DNA from 3 places in the Flavobacterium piscisymbiosum genome. Region 3 is predicted to be linked to each of the others. Evidence: riboswitches for the same ligand, from Rfam matches in the RefSeq annotation. Region 3 holds a riboswitch; each other region holds the start of a gene.
What was found. Region 3 has a riboswitch for cobalamin ahead of LNP81_RS27450 (DUF5074 domain-containing protein). Riboswitches for the same ligand answer to the same signal wherever they lie in the genome.
Positions count from the first base shown of each region.

Region 1: it holds a riboswitch for cobalamin, as region 3 does, so the genes downstream of both, LNP81_RS00650 (TonB-dependent receptor plug domain-containing protein) here and LNP81_RS27450 (DUF5074 domain-containing protein) in region 3, are expected to answer to the same signal.
Region 2: it holds a riboswitch for cobalamin, as region 3 does, so the genes downstream of both, LNP81_RS16890 (TonB-dependent receptor) here and LNP81_RS27450 (DUF5074 domain-containing protein) in region 3, are expected to answer to the same signal.

Region 1 is NZ_JAJJMM010000001.1:117,782-124,601, forward strand. It holds gene cobU (bifunctional adenosylcobinamide kinase/adenosylcobinamide-phosphate guanylyltransferase) at 18-527, shown strand; gene cobT (nicotinate-nucleotide--dimethylbenzimidazole phosphoribosyltransferase) at 727-2,406, shown strand; gene tnpA (IS200/IS605 family transposase) at 2,451-2,882, shown strand; gene LNP81_RS00640 (adenosylcobinamide-GDP ribazoletransferase) at 3,315-4,112, shown strand; gene cobC (alpha-ribazole phosphatase) at 4,097-4,630, shown strand; cobalamin riboswitch at 4,697-4,904, shown strand; gene LNP81_RS00650 (TonB-dependent receptor plug domain-containing protein) at 4,932-6,794, shown strand; gene LNP81_RS00655 (YncE family protein) at 6,800-6,820, shown strand, end outside.
Region 2 is NZ_JAJJMM010000001.1:3,901,055-3,907,874, forward strand. It holds gene LNP81_RS16865 (glycoside hydrolase family protein) at 1-29, shown strand, start outside; gene LNP81_RS16870 (hypothetical protein) at 57-302, opposite strand; gene LNP81_RS16875 (RidA family protein) at 698-1,087, opposite strand; gene LNP81_RS16880 (Crp/Fnr family transcriptional regulator) at 1,261-1,824, opposite strand; gene LNP81_RS16885 (hypothetical protein) at 2,086-2,334, shown strand; cobalamin riboswitch at 2,629-2,836, shown strand; gene LNP81_RS16890 (TonB-dependent receptor) at 2,951-4,999, shown strand; gene LNP81_RS16895 (beta-propeller fold lactonase family protein) at 4,996-6,141, shown strand; gene LNP81_RS16900 (cell surface protein) at 6,143-6,820, shown strand, end outside.
Region 3 is NZ_JAJJMM010000001.1:1,728,992-1,735,811, reverse strand. It holds gene LNP81_RS07805 (type III pantothenate kinase) at 1-250, opposite strand, end outside; tRNA gene LNP81_RS07800 (tRNA-Phe) at 355-430, shown strand; partial or broken gene LNP81_RS27450 (DUF5074 domain-containing protein) at 886-2,157, opposite strand; cobalamin riboswitch at 2,525-2,716, opposite strand; gene LNP81_RS07785 (MFS transporter) at 2,959-4,455, shown strand; gene LNP81_RS07780 (DUF6814 family protein) at 4,467-4,694, shown strand; gene LNP81_RS07775 (DUF4259 domain-containing protein) at 4,787-5,206, shown strand; gene LNP81_RS07770 (SusE domain-containing protein) at 5,360-6,106, opposite strand; gene LNP81_RS07765 (RagB/SusD family nutrient uptake outer membrane protein) at 6,117-6,820, opposite strand, start outside.

The DNA of each region.
Region 1 (6,820 bases), 1.6 Mb from region 3:
AACAATTCACAAAAAAAATGATTTACCTAATTACCGGAGGCGAACGATCAGGAAAAAGCAGTTATGCCCAAAACATGGCTTTACAACTTACAGATTCACCAATTTATGTAGCAACAGCCAGAAAATGGGATGCCGATTTCCAGAATAGAATCGACCGTCATCAACAAGAACGTGATGAACGATGGACGAATATTGAAGAGGAAAAATACTTGAGTAAAATTGATTTTACCGAAAAAATAGCACTGATTGATTGCGTGACACTCTGGCTAACCAACTTTTTTACCGATCATAACTTTGATGTGAATTTGAGTTTGGAAGAAGCTAAAAAAGAGTTTCTTTCGATCGCCAATCAAAAAAATGCTACACTGATTATTGTGACCAACGAAATTGGAATGGGCGTTCATGCCGAAACTCATATTGGCAGAAAATTTACCGAATTGCAAGGCTGGATGAATCAGTTTCTGGCTTCGAATGCTGATGAGGTGGTTTTGATGGTTTCAGGAATTCCGGTTAAGATAAAAGGCTGACAATTGCAAAAATTAATATCAATGACAATTGCAATGTCAAAAATCCAAAACTTCAAATTTCAATTTTTAAATTCCAAATTCCAACCTTATACTTTATCTTTACTTTAATCTTTAAATTTTCAAATTGCAATTGATTTTTGCAATTGATATTGCTATTGAATTGTAATTTGGAATTTAAAAATTGTAATTTGAAGAATTTATGAGCTACTTAGATGATATTTTAAAATCGCGCAGAGACACCCGACATTTTACTGCAGATGAAGTTCCTGATGAAGTGATTGAGAAAGCTTTACAAGCCGGACATTGGGCGCCATCTGTTGGATTGACAGATGCTACGCGCTATTTTATTATTAAGTCTGATGAAGTTAAAACGGCTGTAAAAAATCTGTTTTTAGATTACAATAAAAAGGCTGAAGAACTTACCGATAATCCCGAACAAAAAGAGCATTACAAATCGTTGAAGCTTGAAGCAATCGAAGAAGCGCCAATTGGACTTATTATTGCGTATGATCGATCGGTTCTAAATCAGTTTACGATTGGGACTGTGGGCAGTAACGAAGCGGTAAAATTTAGTTCGGTTTGTGCGGCGCAGAATATCTGGCTTTCGCTCACGGAACAAGGTTACGGCATGGGTTGGGTTTCGATTTTAGATTATTATCAGTTCAAAAAGATTCTTGATTTACCTGAAAATATAGAGCCTTTGGGTTATTTCTGTATTGGAAAACCCGCAACCAATTACGACAACCAACCAATGTTGCAACAATTGCATTGGAAACAAAAATCTGAAGCTCCGGTTTGTACCGAAATTAAAAACGTTACTAAAAATTCTATTGTAGATTTTAATCTAAAAGTTAAAAAATCGGCTGAACCAAAACCTGATTTCAGTAGACTTTTACAGGAAAAAATAGATTCTAAAACCAAACCTATTGGGTCTTTAGGAACTTTGGAAAAACTGGCTTTTCAGATGGCAACGGTTTTTGAAACTCTGAATCCGAAAATAACAAATCCTAATATAATAGTTTTTGCAGCTGATCACGGTATTGCGAATCATGGTGTGAGCGCTTATCCGCAAGATGTTACGCGACAAATGGTAGGTAATTTTCTGGAAGGCGGTGCAGCAATAAATGTATTTTGTAATCAAAATGATATTCGGTTATCGATTGTAGATGCCGGGGTAAATTATGATTTCCCCACAAATGCGAATTTGATTCATGCCAAAATTGCAAAAGGAACGCAGTCGTTTTTACACATTCCTGCCATGAGCGAAACCGAATTGCAATTGTGTTTCGAAAAAGGAAAATCGATTGTTGAAGGCATTGCTAAAACTGGATCTAATTGCATTGGCTTTGGCGAAATGGGAATTGGAAATACTTCTACAGCTTCGGTTTTAATGAGTCTTTTAACGGGTTTACCTATCGAAGATTGTGTTGGAAAAGGAACGGGAATTGAAGATAAAAAATTAACTGAAAAACAAAACATTCTAAAAAAAGCGATTGAAAATTATTCCGGTCAAGCCGAATTAAAACAACAGCTCGCCTATTTTGGAGGTTTTGAAATTATACAAATCGCCAGCGGAATGTTGACTGCTTTTGATAATAAAATGCTGATTTTGGTTGATGGTTTTATTTGCAGCGTCGCCTTTTTGATTGCTGCAAAAATAAATCCTGACATTAAAAACAATGCCGTTTTCTGTCATTGTTCTGCCGAGAAAGCCCACCAAAAGCTTCTTGATCATTTAGATGCAAAACCTATTTTAAATCTGGATTTGCGTTTGGGAGAAGGAACAGGTTGTGCGATTGCTTTCCCTGTTTTAAAATCGGCTGAAACTTTTTTGAATGATATGGCAAGTTTTGAAAGTGCTGGCATTAGTAGGAAGTAATTTTAGTGGCATTTTCTCGTTAAGTAAGAAAAAACATTATAATTATGCCATTAATAAAAGTGTACATCCATTTTGTTTGGGGTACAAAGAACAGATTTCCATTTTTAGATTCATTAGAATTAAGACAAAAAGTTTGGAATCATATTAGAGAGAACGCAAAAGAAAAAGGAATTTATGTTGATTTTATAAATGGATATTCAGATCATTGCCATTGTCTAATTTCTTTAGGAGTTGATCAAAATATTCAAAAAATAATACAATTACTTAAGGGCGAATCTTCATTTTGGATTAATAAAAATAAATTGACAAAAGAAAAATTTGAGTGGCAAGATGAATATTTTGCGGTTTCAGTTTCAGAATCTTTAGTAGATAAAGTAAGGGATTATATTAAAAATCAAGAAAGTCATCATAAGAAAAAAACTTTTCAGGAAGAGTACAACGAGATTATTAGAAAATTTGGATTTCAAAAACAATAAATAAAATTTGGCTAAAGCCTTTTTAACTTTAAATATATACCCCCAGATGAATCTGGGGGCTATTCAAAAAAAAACGCATTAATATTAATAATGAAAATATCAGCAATCTAAATTGAATAGACAACATCTTTAGATGTTGGTTACATAATATTGATAATCAAAATGGCTTTAGCCGAATAACTCTATATCCTATAAATGAAAAAGAATTTATGAAGCTTCAAAAAAAAATAAACAATTAGAATTTGGCTAAAGCCTTTCTAACCCTAAATAGAATAACCCCAGATAAATCTGGGGGCTATTCAAAAAACATATTCGTATATAAGAATAAAATTTTAAAACAATCGAGATTTGAATAGCCAACATCTTTAGATGTTGATTAAATATTAATTGACAAACAAAATGGCTTTAGCCTAATAACTCTACATTTTTTAAATGAAAAAAGAACTACATATTTTTTTTACCTCTTTAATGTTTTACACCAGAATTCCGTGTCCAAAAAACATTGACCATCATCCTGATTATTTAAACAAGGCGACTCGTTATTTTCCTTTAATTGGCTGGATTGTTGGCAGTATTTCTTTTCTGGCTTTTTATCTTTTTTCTCTTTTTCTTTCTGTAGAAACTGCGGTAATTTTTGCCTTAATTATTTCTGTTCTTATCACCGGAGCTTTTCATGAAGATGGTTTTGCAGATGTGTGTGATGGTTTTGGCGGAGGCTGGACCAAAGAAAAAATCCTGATCATTATGAAAGACAGCGCTATTGGTGCTTATGGAGCGATTGGTTTGGTTTTACTTTTTTTATTAAAATTCAAATTACTTTCAGAATCTGTTTCGCTTTTCAAAGGAGATAATTCTATAGCCTTTTTTCAGGTTTTTATTTTATTTGTTTCAGCGCATGCTTTGAGCCGTTTGGCAGCCATCTCTATTATTTTTACGCATGAATATTCGAGAGACGATGCTTCGAGTAAAAGTAAACCTATAGCTAAGAACCATTCCTGGAAAGAAGTTTTTGGTTCGTTTTTCTTCGGATTACTTCCTCTTTTTGTTTTCTCTTATTTTCAACATAAATTCCTTTTGGCTTTAATTCCGGTTTTTATAACGCGATTTTTTCTAGCGCGTTATTTCCAGAAATGGATTGATGGCTACACGGGAGATTGCCTTGGTGCGACACAACAGGTTTGCGAGGTTGTTTATTATTTAAGTATTCTTTTGATATGGAAGTTTATCTAGTTCGCCACACCGAAACGATTTGCGACAAAGGAGTTTGCTACGGACAATCGGATGTGGGTTTAGCAGAACCTTTTGAGTCTGTTTTTGAAAATATTGTTTCGCAATTACCTTCTGAAGCAATAATTTTTTCCAGTCCACTAAAACGTTGTGTGATTTTAGCACAATACATTCAAAATAACATTAAAGCAATTTCATTTGAAAAAGAAGATCGTTTGATGGAAATGAATTTTGGCGATTGGGAAATGAAAAACTGGAATGAAATTTCGCCGGAGCAGCTTAATCCCTGGATGGAGGATTTTGTAAATATTAGCGTTTCCAATGGCGAATCGTTTATAGCATTACACGAACGGGTTGGTGATTTTTTATCTCAAATTTCAAAGGAAATTACAAAACCTATCATTATTGTAGCGCACGCTGGAGTAATTCGCAGCATTTTATGTCATCGTACTTCCCTGTCGCTAAAAGATGCTTTTAATAACAAGGTAGATTTTGGTGAGGTAATAAAAATAGCACTTTAAATACGTTTTGTTTAGAATTTATTCTTAATAGTGAAACAAATTAGAAAATTCGACATTTTTAACTTTATCTTTGCAAATAATTAAGGTTGTGTTATTTCGAAACACATTAAAAGGGAATCAAGTAATAATCAAATCTTGAGCTGTACCCGCAACTGTAAGCTTAGTTCTAAAAAAGAACGATTGTTGTTAACTACAAACCACTGCTCGCCCCCGCGAACGGGAAGGTAAACAACAAGACGCAAGCCAGGAGACCTGCCTTTGTAACCAATATCGAGCTCTCGGGAAAAAGAGTTTAGAAATTATGATTTTGAAAAAACTTTTTGCTTTTTGTTTATTGTTCTTGTGCCAGATTATTGTAGCGCAGAGAGATACTATTAATAACTTAAAAGAAGTTATTGTATCTGATGTTAATCTTAAAAAGTACTCCACATCACAATCGGTTCAAATATTGAATGATTCGGTTATCAATAAAAATGCATCTTCTTTAACATCTCTTTTAAATTACAATACTGTCATTTATTTTAAGGAAAATGGTCTTGGTATGACATCCGGACCTTCTTTTAGAGGAACTACTGCGGCACAAACTGCAGTTATCTGGAATGGTATAAACATTAATTCACAATTTTTAGGTCAGACGGATTTCAATACCGTTGGAACAAGAGATTTTAATTCTATAGCTGTCAAAGCTGGTGGAGGAAGCGTTTTATACGGGAGCAGTGCAATCGGCGGAAGCATTCACCTTAATAATGATTTGAGATTTAAAAATGAATTTTCGAATCAGGTATTTTTTAGCCTGGGAAGTTACAATACTTTGAGTGCCAACTATCGCATTAACGCATCTTCTGATAAATATAGTCTACAGGTAAATATTTCCAGAAATAGCTCTGATAATGATTTTAAGTATCCAGGCACAACAGATCAGAGAAACATAAATGGTGAATATTATAATACCAGCATGAACACCACTTTTGGGTATAAAATAGATGCTAAAAACACCATAAAAGCATACAGCCAGTTTTATGATGCAGAACGTCATTTTTCGTTAATTACACCCACAGAAAGCAAAACAAAATACAACGATTTTAACACCCGAAATTTATTAGAATGGGAAAGTTTATTCAATCGTTTTACATCAAAATTGAAATTGGCGCATATTGGGGAATCGTATAAATATTTTAGCAATATAGATTCTGAACTATTTACATATGGTAAAGTTGAAACTTCTATCATAAAATATGATTTGGCTTTTGATGTAAATGATAAAATCAAACTAAACACTATTGTTGATTACACTCGTAATAAAGGATATGGGTCGAGCATCGATAATGCAAAAAGAGAAGTTGGTTCGGCTAGTTTATTATTGAGTCATTTGGTGACTGACAAATGGGATTATAATGCCAGCATACGTCAGGAAGTAACCGATAATTTTGGAAATCCATTCCTGTTTTCTTTTGGAACACGTTATCAATTCACTGATTTTTATCGTGTGAAATTTAATGCTTCAAAAAATTTCAGAATGCCTACATACAATGATTTGTTTTGGGAAGGAAGCGGTAATCCTGATCTAAGACCTGAAACTTCTTATCAGGCAGAAATTGGCAATGAGTTTTTTACAAAGAATTTTTCTGTTTCACTAACCACCTATTATAATTCCATCAAAGACTTATTACGCTGGGTTCCAACTGAGGGAAGCGGCGGCGCATGGTCACCCGAAAACACAGATAAAGTAAGGGCTTATGGTGCCGAAATAATATTAGAATGGAGACCAAAAATAGGAAACAACCATTTTACGGTTAACGGAACTTACGCTTATACAGTTTCTGAAAGTAAACAATTAATAAAAGGAGAATCTGTTTACAAGCAATTGATTTATGTTCCTTACCATAAACTAACAGGATCTGTTTCTTATAATTGGAAAAAAGTATCTTCTTATTTTCAATATTTATACAACGGAGATGCTTATACAACGCCTTTTAATAATCCTGCAAGTAAAGTAAAAGATTACAATATTGGAAATATTGGTATTGATTACGATTTTGGAAAAAAGAACAGTTATAAACTTGGAATACAGGCTTTAAATATCTGGAATAAAAATTACCAACCCGTTGCCAGCAGACAAATGCCGGGAAGAAATTATACAATATACATAAACCTTAATTTTTAAATACAATGAAAAGATTTAACAAACTA
Region 2 (6,820 bases), 2.2 Mb from region 3:
TTGATGAGTATAATAAAATTGCCCAGTAGTTTAATTATTATCGATAGTAATTCAAACTATTGTGAATTACTATCGATAATGCTTTGCACGCTTTTTATGAAAGTTTCGGTATTGTCCATTTCATTCTGAATATAGATATCATAATGGTGAAGTTTAAATTGTTCCAGCATATCTTTTTTAAGATATTTTATCATAGATTCAAGACTTCGGGTATCGTTTTCGTTTTGTCTTTTTAATTCACGTTGTTTGCTTTCCAGGTAAGCTAAAGTTCTTTTTAATCTTAGTACATTAATATTGTCCAAACTTAATATTCTTAAAATTTAATAAAAATAACGATAATCAGGAATAAGATAAAATTCAATATTTTTCCAAAAACGTACCAGTGAATTGAATTTATCTTATTACAAGACTATCGTTTCAGGTAATTACGTAAAAATTGAATTTTTAGTTTTGAAATATAAGGCAAAAAATTAAAAAAAATAGACGGATTTACATGTTTTTTTAGATAACCGTTTGAAAGACTATTGTTTATAGGTGTAAATTGTAAGAAGATTTCACTTCTTTTTTATTTTAAAACTTTTCAAATAGTAAATAAATTGATTTGATTTTTTCAATTTTAAAGAAAAAAAAATAAACAAAAAAGCTGCGTTTTTCCTGAAAAGAAAGACACAGCTTTTTTATATTAAATAGTGACAGATTATTTTACGACTGTTGCTTCCAGTTCAACTTTTAAAGTTTCAAAAAGACTTTTTACTTCCAGTAAAGTTGTAGCTTGTTTCATACCATGTTTCGCCACCCAATCCTGAATAAGATTAAAATGTGGCCAAAGTTCATCAGTCGCGGTAGTGTAGATATTCAACCGAACAATTCCGCTGCATTCATATCCGGCTTCGGTAATTACATGATCCAGATTTTGCAATGCCAGTTTTATTTGCGATTCCATGTTTTCGTTGCTGGAAATCCCGTCTGCACTTATTGCCGTTTGTCCTGAAACATAAAGTGTTCCCTGCGGATTTTTTACTTCAACTGCTTGTACGTAACTGCGTTGATTTTGCCATTCCCAAGGATTAAATTCTCTTTTTTCCATTTGTTTTCCTTTTTTCGTTTGTGCCAATACAGGCATCGTAGTTAATAATAGTAATACTAAAAGGCTTGCCGTTTTTTTCACGATTACAGTTTAAAATTGTAATACAAAATTGAGCATAACGGCTGGAAAGTACTCGTGACATTTTTCACGATTTTGATGTGAGAATTGTCACATCAGGAAGATAAGCGACTTAGTGTTTCGCGCGAAACTCCTAAATACGAGGCAATAAGACTTTTAGGAACACGCTGCAGGAGCGAAGGATATTGTTTTAATAATTGGTTGTAACGTTCTTTAGAGTTAGAAGTCTGCCAGGAAATAATGCGACGTTGAGATCCCAGAAAACCAAAAGTGGCTTTCTCCAGAAAAAAGCGCTCCATTTTCTGTAAACCGTTACATAGGTTTTTATAATCTTCAAACGAGCAGCAAAGCACTTCAGTATCTTCAAGGCATTCTAATGACATTGTAGCTTCAGTTTGGGTAAAAAAGGCGTAGTAATCACTTTCCCACCAATCTTCCATAGCAAAAGAAACAACATGCTGCTTTGCTTTTTCATCAGTATAAACCAATTTTAAAAGTCCCGAAATGATAAAATAAGAATGCTTGACAGGATTGCCTTCCTGAATAAGAAACTGATGTTTTTTAAATTTTTTGGCAGTAAAATGAGAAGACACAAAAGCAAACTCTTCATCTGTAAGAGGAATTATTTTCTCGATATGTTCTCTAAGTTGATTGTGCATAGTAGCATCCAAAGTTATTGAAATTTTAATAGAAGAGAAGCTTTTATTAGCGATATCAATTTTGCGATTAGCATAAAATATAAGAAAATTAAATTTAAGAAGTAGATAACGATTTAATAAAATTAATAACAATTTCTTAAACTTTTGTTTATTACTGTGTTGATAAATAATGTTTTATAAAGCTGTTTTAGGAACATTATTAACGAATTAATATTTATATTTGAGAATGAATCTGAGTCAAATAATTTAAAATATTTACAAATGGATAAAGCTATAAAACTAAAAGTTCGTAAGGAGTTGGATAGTCAACAACAGTTGAATATTATTAAATTAAAGGGTAGTTTAATCTCTAAAGGTTATACCGAAATTATTCATATCCTGGATCAGGATGATGAATTTCATATCAACTCTTTCGCAACTCCTTCTGAAACTACAAATGAAGTCCAGGAATTTATCAAAGCATTTATCTACAAAGAAAATTTGGCAGATACCATAACAATTTTCAGATAATAATAGCATTATCGTCTGAAGAATTAAAACTCTGCATTTTATTACACTTCTAAAATTTTAATCTTATTTTAAACATAGTCCAAGGTTTCAACCTTGGGTTATGTGTTTTTAGAACCCAATTCTCCAAGCCCCAACGGTCGAAATCGTTGCCAATCTTACAGCTGTATTTTAACTCAAAATTAATTTGGCAAAAACGTGTTTTTAATTCACTTATGTTATTAATGGTGTTTATGTTAATTCATTATTAAAAATGTAATTTCGTTACATTATACTTCTTTTTATAAAGATAATCATATCTTTACGTCAGATTTTGGTCTGTTTTCTTTAGAAAAATAAAAGAAAATAGTTAAAAGGGAATCAGGTGCAAATCCTGAGCAGACCCGCTACTGTAAGTTCTATATAAGTCTTTAAACGTTACTAATGCCATTGTTCGCCACGGTGAATGAGAAGGTTGTTTAAAGATGGAACAAGTCAGGAGACCTGCCATAATCACATAGTTTAAGACTTTCGTGGAATAAAGTCGAACAACAAGAATTGACCTGCTATTGCATAGTGGGATTCTCTCTTTTTGCTTTTTGATTACTACATCCGCGAAGTTTATTTAATTAAATCAGTGATGTATAATACAAAAAAATTACTCTTATTCTTTTTCTTATTTCTTATTCCGTATTTGCTTCATTCGCAAGTATCTAATGACAGTTTGCGTGTTTTAAAAGAAGTTATTTTAAAAGGTAAACCGTATCAGGAAGTAATTCCCGTACAAAGTCTTTCAGGAAAATTACTGGAGAATTTAGCGAGCCATAATGTTGCCGATGCATTGAGATATTTTGCCGGAATCCAAATTAAGGATTATGGAGGTCTCGGCGGACTTAAAACGGTCGATGTACGTAATATGGGTACACATCATGTAGGTGTTTTTTACGATGGTATTCAGTTGGGTAACGCGCAAAACGGAGTCACAGATCTGGGTAAATATTCCCTGGATGACATGGAATCCCTAACATTATACAACGGACAGAAAAGTGAAATTTTTCAGTCGGCAAAAGACTTTTCAGCCGCCTCGACCATTTATTTAAGAACAAAACGTCCTGTTTTTGTTGGCGATAAAAAAACAAATTTACTGGTAAGGTTTAAAACCATGTCCATCAATTATTTTGATCCTTCTTTTAGATGGGAACAAAAACTGAGCGATAAAGTCAGCATGAACGTAAGTTCAGAATACATCAAATCAAACGGACAATACAAATTTAGATACAAAAGAAATAATCTCGACGGATCTGTAGCCTACGATACCACTGCCACCAGACACAATAGCGATATAGAAGCTTTACGATTTGAATCCGGACTTTACGGAAAAATCAATAACGGTTCCTGGGATGCCAAAGTGTATTATTATGATTCTGACAGAGGAGCTCCGGGAGCGATTGTCGAGAATAAATTTTCTGATGGTTTCAGACAATACGATAAGAATTTTTTCGCACAAGGAACTTTCATTAAAGATTTTACAAAAAGATATAAGTTTCAGGCCAAAGCAAAATATGCTTACGATTACACGCATTATGTAGCAAGAGATACTACCAATATTTTAGGTGAAACCGTAACCGAAGGCGCACAATCTGATGATAGTTATTACCAGCAGGAATATTATGTATCGGCAGTAAACATGTACAGTATAGTATCGAACTGGGATGTTTCGCTATCTACAGATTTTCAGTACAACAGATTAAATGCAACCAGAAAAGGAATAAATACTCAGTTTTCTTTTCCGCAGCGTTATACAGCATTATTTTCTTTGGCAAGTTCGTACAGATATGGTGGTTTTAAAGCTTTGGGAAGTGTTGTGGGAACTTATGTTCAGGAAGAAGTGCGCTACAATGCAAAAGCCCCTGATAAAAAAGAATTTACACCTGCTTTATTTTTAGGTTACACACCTTTTAAGGAATACGATTTTAATGTAAGAGCATTTGCAAAACGTATTTTCAGAATGCCCACTTTTAATGATTTGTATTATACAATGGTTGGTTCGAGTACGTTGAGACCTGAATATATGAATCAGTACGATATTGGTTTTACTTATAATGTGCTTGTAAATAAAGGATTCTTCGATAAAATATCTTTTCAGGTTGATGGCTATTATACCAATACCAAAGACAAAATATTAGCAGCGCCTACAGGAAATTTATTTCGCTGGATGATGACCAATATGGGGCAGGTAAAAGGACAAGGAATAGAATCTGTCGTGAATATAGGCATGCACATTGGCAAAGTAAACTTAACCACAAATCTTACTTATACCTTTTCTGAAAACAGGGATTACACCAAATTTGGCGGTCTGGAATTATCATCTTACGGAGACCAGATCCCTTATACGCCATGGCATAGCGGATCAGGAATATTAAATGCTGAATACGAAACCTGGAACTTCAATTACAGTTTTGTATACGTAGGAAAACGATACAATGGCAATGTTAATAATATAAAAGTCAACGAAGTTCAGCCTTGGTATACACACGATTTGGCAGTGCAGAAATCATTTGCATTTCAGCATTATAAAATGAAAGGCGCAATAGAACTTAACAATGTCTTCGATCAGCAATACGAGGTAATTTACAATTATCCTATGCCGGGTCGTACAATGAAATTTATAATAAGTATCGAGCTATGAAAAAGATCACAACAAAATTAGTCCTCGGTTTATTGATAACCCTTGCTTTTGTTTCCTGTAGGGAAGAGGAAACGATTTTTCCGTCTTCGGATAAAAGTGTAGCTGCGCCAAGAAGCGACGGTAAAATAGAGGGATTTTATCTTCTTAATGAAGGTAATATGGGAATGAACAGAGCCAGTATTGATGTATTCAATTACAGGACAGGAAATTATACCACCGATATTTATTCAGAACGAAACCCAACAGTTGTAAAAGAATTGGGTGATGTTGGAAACGATATTCAAATCTACGGCAACAAGGTTTATGCGGTAATTAATGTTTCGAACAAAGTAGAAGTTATTGATAAATGGACGGCAAAACGCATCAAAAAAATAGACATTCCCAATTGTAGATATGTGGCTTTCTATAAAGATAAAGCTTATGTAAGTTCTTACGCAGGTCCTGTGGCGATTGACCCCAATGCCGAAATAGGTTTTGTGGCAGAAATCGATACGACATCATTAGAAATAAAAAGAAAAGTAAATGTGGGTTATCAGCCCGAACAAATGGTGGTACACAACGGGAAACTTTACGTTGCCAATTCCGGAGGTTACAGGGTTCCCAACTACGACAGAACCGTATCTGTAATCGATCTTGAAACTTTTACCGAAATAAAAAAGATAGATGTTGGTATCAATCTTTACAGTATGGAAATCGACAGCAGGGGAGATATTTATGTGAGTTCCAGAGGAGATTATTACAACATTCCTTCGAATCTTTTTGTGATTGATACTAAAACTGATGAGAAAAAAATGCAGCTCGATATGCCGGTTTTAGGAATGTGTCTCGTTGACGATTTGCTCTATTATTACAGTGTATCATGGAGTTACCTCACCAATAGTAATAAGGTGACCTACGGAATATTAGATACAAAAACGAAGAAAGTAATAAGCGATAAGATTATTACAGACGGTACCGAGAAACAAATTATGATTCCGTACGGACTTCAGATAAATCCTGAAACAAAGGAAATTTATATTACCGATGCACAAAATTATGTGGTAACAGGCTACATCTATTGCTTTACGCCCGAAGGCAAACTAAAATGGAAAACTACCGCCGGGAATATTCCTGCACATATTGCTTTTATAACTAAAAATTAAAATGAAAAAAATGTATCACAACTTTTTAAAACATTTTCGATTCGCAGTGCTTGTATTAGTAGCACTAACACTTACCAATTGTTCTGATAGTGGTTCGAATGACGATGATAACGGAGAAACTATTGTTGAAAATGAATATAGTGTACAACGCTCTAAAATAGTAGCAGTTACAGCACATAATGGACTAAGTACAGAGGCTAAATTTACGTGGAGCGTGACAAAAGGACCATCTGATAATTATGCATTTTCTGATGTTACGGCCAAGGAAACCTTATTTGCAGCGACTGAAGTTGGGGTTTACGAACTGACGTTATTGATCAACGATCAGGGAATGATGCAAACGCAAAAAGTAAAGGTAAATGTAACCAAAGAAACAAAGGAATATAAAACTTTTATCGACAAAGTATTTGAGTTTAAACCTGCGCCCGGACAGTTTATAAATGATTTACCGGCAGCCAATGATGGAGAAACGGCCGAAAGAATTTTGGCCAGAGCCAATACATACTTGGCCAAGAAAAACGGAGATCTTATTTCGCTTGGAGCATTTGGCGGTTACATTGTTTTTGGATTTGATCATACCATTGTTAACATAAAAGGCAAACGCGATTTTAGGGTTTTAGGCAATGCTTTCTGGGCAGATGCCAATCCTAATCCTGATACTTCAATGCGAGGCGGGAGT
Region 3 (6,820 bases):
CGAAAGGAAAAACATCTTCATGAGTAAAAAAATGAACATTTAATTCTTTTTCGAAAGCCAAAAAAGATTCTTTTTCGATTTTTCCAACCGATGCAACGACCAAATCGGAGCAGTTTGAAAATTTTTTTAAAATTTTTTTAATTTTTTCTTCAAGCTCATTTTTCTCAAAAACAAAATTTTCAAGAACAGTACTCTCCTCAAAAACAGCAGCTTTAATTCGAGTATTACCAACATCAATTGTTAAAATCATATTTGTTTCTTTACCATTGCGAAGATACGAATTGATTTTTTTAAAAAAATGTTTTGAATAAACGAAAAATGATTCTATCTTTGCACCCGCATTGAGCACAAGACGGTACCTTAGCTCAGATGGTAGAGCAATGGACTGAAAATCCATGTGTCCCTGGTTCGATCCCTGGAGGTACCACCACAACCCGAATAGCAATATTCGGGTTTTTTGTTTTTAACACTTTCCTAACTTTATCGCTATTTTTTTTACCGCTTAGATCGCTTAGATTTTCACCTAACGTTATGTTGAGAAAACACAAAGTTCGCAAAGCTTTACGATAAAAAGTTTTGTGAACTTTGTGTTTTTTTTTAGTTTGTGATTGCGACAAAAAGCCTATTGAATTTTACCAATATTGCATCCCAACGGTTAAAACCGTTGGCTATGTTTATATTGTATTAAAAAATTTCCAGCATTAATGTATACTCTTACAAGTTATTGCATTTCAAATATAGCCCGTGGTTTCAACCACGGGACACGTGATAATACACAAAAAAAAGATTCGCAAAGCTTTATAATAAAACTTTGCGAACCTTTGCGTAAATCTTAGCGTTCCTTGCGGTTAAATCTTTTCGCAGTTAAATCACCTGCAAAAAAAATTATTGATGAAATACAGAAACCGCAGGGAAATAATATCCTGAATAATTTACCGAAGCTGTTCTAACTCCTGAATCAGCATTAAATAAATAAAGGTTGTTAATGGAGAAATTCACCCCAAAACCTTCATTTAACGTATTTAGCACCAAAGTATTTTTCTTTCGATCATAACCAATTCCTGCACCATATAAGATATTCGAATTTGTTAATGTAATAAAAGGTGATGCCAAGGACTCCGGAGTTCCAGTGTATTTGTAAACTTCTTTACCACCGCTAAAACTTCCGTTTTTAGCAATAAAAATATCATTTTTAGCCGCTGTAATAGATCCCGGATGCCATGCTCCCCAACTTCCGTAAGCCTGAAAACTTAACGGAATTTCTTTTATTTCAAGGGTATTTGAATCTATACTGATAAGGTTTTTACCTCCCGCTGCCCATACTTTTTTATCATCGGTAACTGCAAATCCTAAAACCATACCCGGAATAGTTTTTTCGATCGCCAATGTCGAAGCATTAATAACAATCACGCCTTTTGAAGCAGACAATGCAAAAACATACCCGTTAGACTTCACGATATCTCCTACCTGACCGGTAATACCATCAATTTGTCCGCTCACTTCCATCGTATTAAGATTAAGCTTAAATATCCCTTTACTCGACGTCAAAAGAGCCTGATTTTCATCAATACCTACCACAGCGCGCCAGTCGTTTCCACCTTTAGCCGCGATTCTTTTTTCTTCTTTAAGCGAATAAGCATCAGCAACTACCACTGGTCAGCCAACTTTAGAAACTAAAAATAGCTTTTTATTAATGATCGTTCCAAATTCTAATGTAGACGTTGCAGGTTTTAAATCCTTATCCGGATTTACTTTTACAAAAACACTGTCTTCTACCGCTTTTGTATCATATCTATAAAAGCCTACCGTTCCTGTTCCGTGACCAAACCATCCTTCGTTGATCATAAAAAAACCGTTTTCATAAGCTCCCCATGAATGAATATCATAAGTAAGAGCTACGTTTCCGCCATCATTTTTGGCCGTCATTGTAATTTTAAAATCTCCTCTTGTTTCTGGTTTAAAGATATAAGTAGAATCAGATCCTACTACTTTTCCGTCTACGGCCCATTCAAAAGAAACATTCTTTCTATCTGCTAATTTCGAGCTTAATTGCAGCGTTTTTCCAATGGTCAAAGTATCTTTTAGTTGCTGTTCGCCTTTTATTACAGGCGGCGCTGTAAAATCATCATCATTATTACACGAAACTGTCAGCAGCATCAAAGAAGCGATTGCAATTAGTGGTTTGAAAAAAAATTGGTTTTTCATTATTAAATATTTAAAAAATTATATTACTTAAATCTTTAAATCGAAATACAATTTACCCTTTCAAAAGTTATATAAAATAAACTTTTGTAAAAGCAACATCTTGTACAACAATACGTTTTAATGATTTTTTTTTAATGAAGAAAAAGAATGAATCGCGTAGAAAAACATCTTGAAAGAAATTGTTTTGACGATCATATTTGCAGAAAAAAAATCTCATAAACTCTATTTTTGGCTTACGAGAATAGAATAACTAAACCATACATGATCACATAAAGTGAAATATATTGCTCTTAATTCAAGCTTCAATCCCCGAAAGCTATTTATTACTATAAAAATGGCAGGTCTTCTGACTTGCTCCCTACACCCAGCCTTCCCTTTCAAAATGAAAAGTGACGTATTAAAGGGTTTCAGTTAATGAGCTTACAGCTGCGGGACAGTTTTGGATTTACACCAAATTCCCTTTTAATGTCAATATTGTATCAATATGACAACCATTTTCTGTTCTAAAATTTGAGCTGCAAAACTAGTGTTTTCTTTCGTAACAAAGCAAGAGTTCTTTATTTTAAAGGCCTTGAGCGTCTTTGCAAATTGTATTTTATTTTGAATTCTCAAGCTTTGATTTACCCAATAAATGTTAAATCAACAAATAAACACTATTTGTTAAAAAAGTATCAATTAAATAAAAAATTATCTTTTATATTCGTTAAAAAATATTTAATAGTTTTAATTATTATCAAGTATACAAATTAGTTTATGAGTAAAACTTCTACAAAAGGCATCTGGAAAGTAATTTCGGCCTCATCAATGGGTACTATGATCGAATGGTACGATTTCTATATTTTTGGGAGTTTGGCGGTTGTAATTTCAACTAAATTTTTCCCTAGTGATAATCCCACCGCGGCTTTTTTGTCGACTTTAGCCACTTTTGCTGCCGGATTTGTTGTAAGACCTTTTGGCGCTTTGTTCTTTGGAAGACTCGGAGATATTATTGGCCGAAAATATACTTTTATGGCTACCTTATTATTAATGGGAGGCTCTACTTTTTTAATAGGCTGTATTCCGAGTTATGAAACAATTGGTTTTATGGCTCCTTTATTAGTATTGATTCTGCGTTTATTACAAGGATTAGCGCTTGGCGGAGAATACGGCGGTGCAGCGACTTATGTTGCCGAACATGCTCCTGTAGGACAAAAAGGATATTGGACGTCATGGATTCAGACTACAGCCACAGTTGGTTTATTCATTTCGTTAATGGTTATTCTGGCCACCAAAAATGTACTTTCTCCTGAAGATTTTGATTCCTGGGGATGGCGTGTACCATTTTGGGTTTCGATTGTTATGGTAGGTGTTTCTTATTTAATTCGTAAAAACATGGACGAATCTCCGGTTTTTGCCAAAGCTAAAAAAGAAGGTACAACCAGTACAAACCCTCTGAAAGAAAGTTTCGGAAACCGATACAATTTGAAATTTGTGTTACTCGCTTTATTTGGAGCCACAATGGGACAAGGTGTTGTTTGGTACACGGGACAGTTTTACGCGATGAGTTTTATGAAAACCGTAATGAATATCGATTCGTCGCAAGTTGATGGATTATTAGGTATTGCATTATTATTAGGTACTCCGTTTTTTATTTTCTTTGGATGGCTGAGCGACAAAATAGGACGAAAATATATCATGATGGGCGGAATGCTTCTTGCCATTTTGTTCTACAGGCCTATTTATAAAATGATGTACAATACCACAGATGTAAGTTACAAAACAGAACTTACTCAGGCCACAAAAGAAACAATCGAGGTCAATAAAGACAACGATTCTATCTATACCACACATAAAGAATATACCGACGGAACTTCTTTCTTAGAGAAAAAGACGCATTTTTCAGGCAAAAAAGATGCTCAGATTACCACTTCGATTACTATCAATTCCAACGATGAGTGGACTTTAATTTTCTTAGTTTTCATTCAGGTTTTATTTGTTACGATGGTATACGGACCTATCGCGGCATTTTTGGTCGAAATGTTTCCAACGAAAATCAGATACACTTCAATGTCTCTGCCTTATCATGTTGGTAATGGTATTTTTGGAGGATTACTTCCTGCTATTTCAACCTATTTTGTAACGCATTCTAAAGCAGCCGGAAAAGCGGACTTTTACCTCGACGGACTTTGGTATCCTATTATTATAGCTTCAGTCTGTTTTGTAATTGGAATGATTTATATCGATAATAAAAATAAAACTAATCACCTTTAATATTATAAACTATGAATGCGATCAAACAAATTTTAGGTGTTTTGTGGATTATACTTGCAGTTGCAGCGGCCTATTTTTGCATATTCGAATTTGGCTTACCCAAACTCCTGTCAGACCAACAAGATGATTTAGTATTTGGAATCATTATCCTTTTTATCCTTACTCCTCTCATTGTTTTAGGATTGGGAACTTTTGGTTATTTTGCCGTAATTGGAGAATATAACGATAAGAAGAAATAATTAAGTGGTAAAGTTTTTGAAATCAAAATTCAATATATTTACAAGTAAGATATCACAAAAAACTTTGCAATAATATTTTAAAAATTAAAAAAATGGGAGCTTGGGATTACGGAATATTTGATGACGACACAGCTTATGACTTCTTTGACGAAATAAGAGAGGATGCTAGAACTTTTTTTAACTCTTCATTTGAAAAAGCAATAAATTCAGATTATTTAGATTATGAAGATTGCCACGCAGTTACAGTTTCTGCTGCGTACATTGATAATTTTTTAAATGGAACAAAATTTAGAAATGACAACGAAGATCAGGAAGACGAAACTAATGTAAATCTTTTTAATTCCCTAAATAAGGAACTTATTTTAAACGATTTAAAAATACCTGCAGTACGTGCCTTAGAAAAAGTTATAAGTGATAATTCCGAATTAAATGAGTTATGGTCTGACAATGAAGAATTATACCCCAAATGGAAACAAAACATTGAGGATCTAATTAAACGTCTTAAGAATTAAAAAACATAAATTTAATAACCAGAAAAGGGCTGTCTATAATTATATAGAACAGCCCTTTTGCATTACTAACCAAACCAAAATCTTTACTTAGCAAGTATATTTTAAAAAGGGCCACCTCAAAGAGATAGCCCTTTTTTTAATTATCAGAAAACATTAGTTTTTTGTAATCGTGTATTTTTTTCCAATAAAATCAACAATGATTGTATAATCTCCCGCAACAGTAACTGGAATATTAGCACCTCCGGCTTCTAATGATAAATTATTACCATCATCACCATAGTTAGTATCCCATTTATCATCAAGTCTGAATTTGTAATCCCCAACTACTAATGGTCCTGTATAGGAGTATGTTTTAGTTGCTAAATCATACTCTAGATTAGTATCCGGATCATTCCATCCATTAGGAGTTGCAGAACCAATCATTCCCCAGTTATCCCAGGCAGAATATGCAGTAACAGCTATTTTTATCACATTTGAATACTGAACAATACCTCGTACCCCAACATATGACTTAACACGAATGTCTGCATCCTGAGATTCAAAAGCAGTCAATCCGGCGTTAAGGGCTGCTGCATTAAGTTCTCCACTTGTTACCGCTACCTTATTCGTTGTTGTTACAGAAACTACAACTACATCTTTAAAGTCTGTTCCTGATTTTGCCATTTGAAGTTCATAACTTACAGGTGTTGATTCGCCTTGATATTGAGCAGCATCCCATGTAAAAGTCGCAGCTACCTCGTTAGGTAATTCTTTATCAAGAACAAAAACTGATCCTTCGGCAGGAATTGCCAGTACAGCTGCTTTTGATGGCGTAACTACAGTAAGATCATCATCTGAATCACAAGCTGTAGCTGATATAAATAACAGTGCAAATACACTTAGTTTTAATATATTTTTCATATTTCTCGTATTAAGATGAATAACCTGGATTTTGAGTTAACTGTGAATTCGCCTGTAACGCACTTGTAGGGATTGGGTACAAGTTGTAAGTTTCAGGAATTGCAACTCCATCTTTTACTCCACCTTTCCATGGCCATAAGTAAGATCCTCCAGTGAATTTTCCAAATCGAATTAAATCTTGTCTTCTGTGTCCTTCAAGGTTCAATTCTCTACCTCTTTCTTTCAAAATGAAATCAAGATTTAATTCTCCTGCATTTATTTCTCCAGCATGTGATCTTGTTCTCACTTTATTCACATATTCTAAAGCTAATCCTGCAGAACCTCCACTTGCTCCTCTTACAACACACTCAGCATACATTAAGTAAGCATCAGACAATCTGAACAAAGGAAAATCTGTGTTTGCAAAACTTGTTGCATTTGTAGGCCCTACAAAGTTTTTGTTTGTAAATTTCACACTAGGATAACCGTCTGTCCATTTTTTATAATCATTCATTTCATACGAATGTCCTGTCGTAAAGAATAATTTTGCTCTATCATCCGGAGAATCAACCAGATTTCCATTATTAAACAATCCGTACCACGCTTTAGTAGCTCTGTGACCAGTCCAAGCATCAATAGCACCATAATTATTAGGATTCATTGTTTCTGTACTAAGGTTTCCGTTAATGATATACGTTGTATTACCATAACCCTGACTCACTACAGCATCTGCAA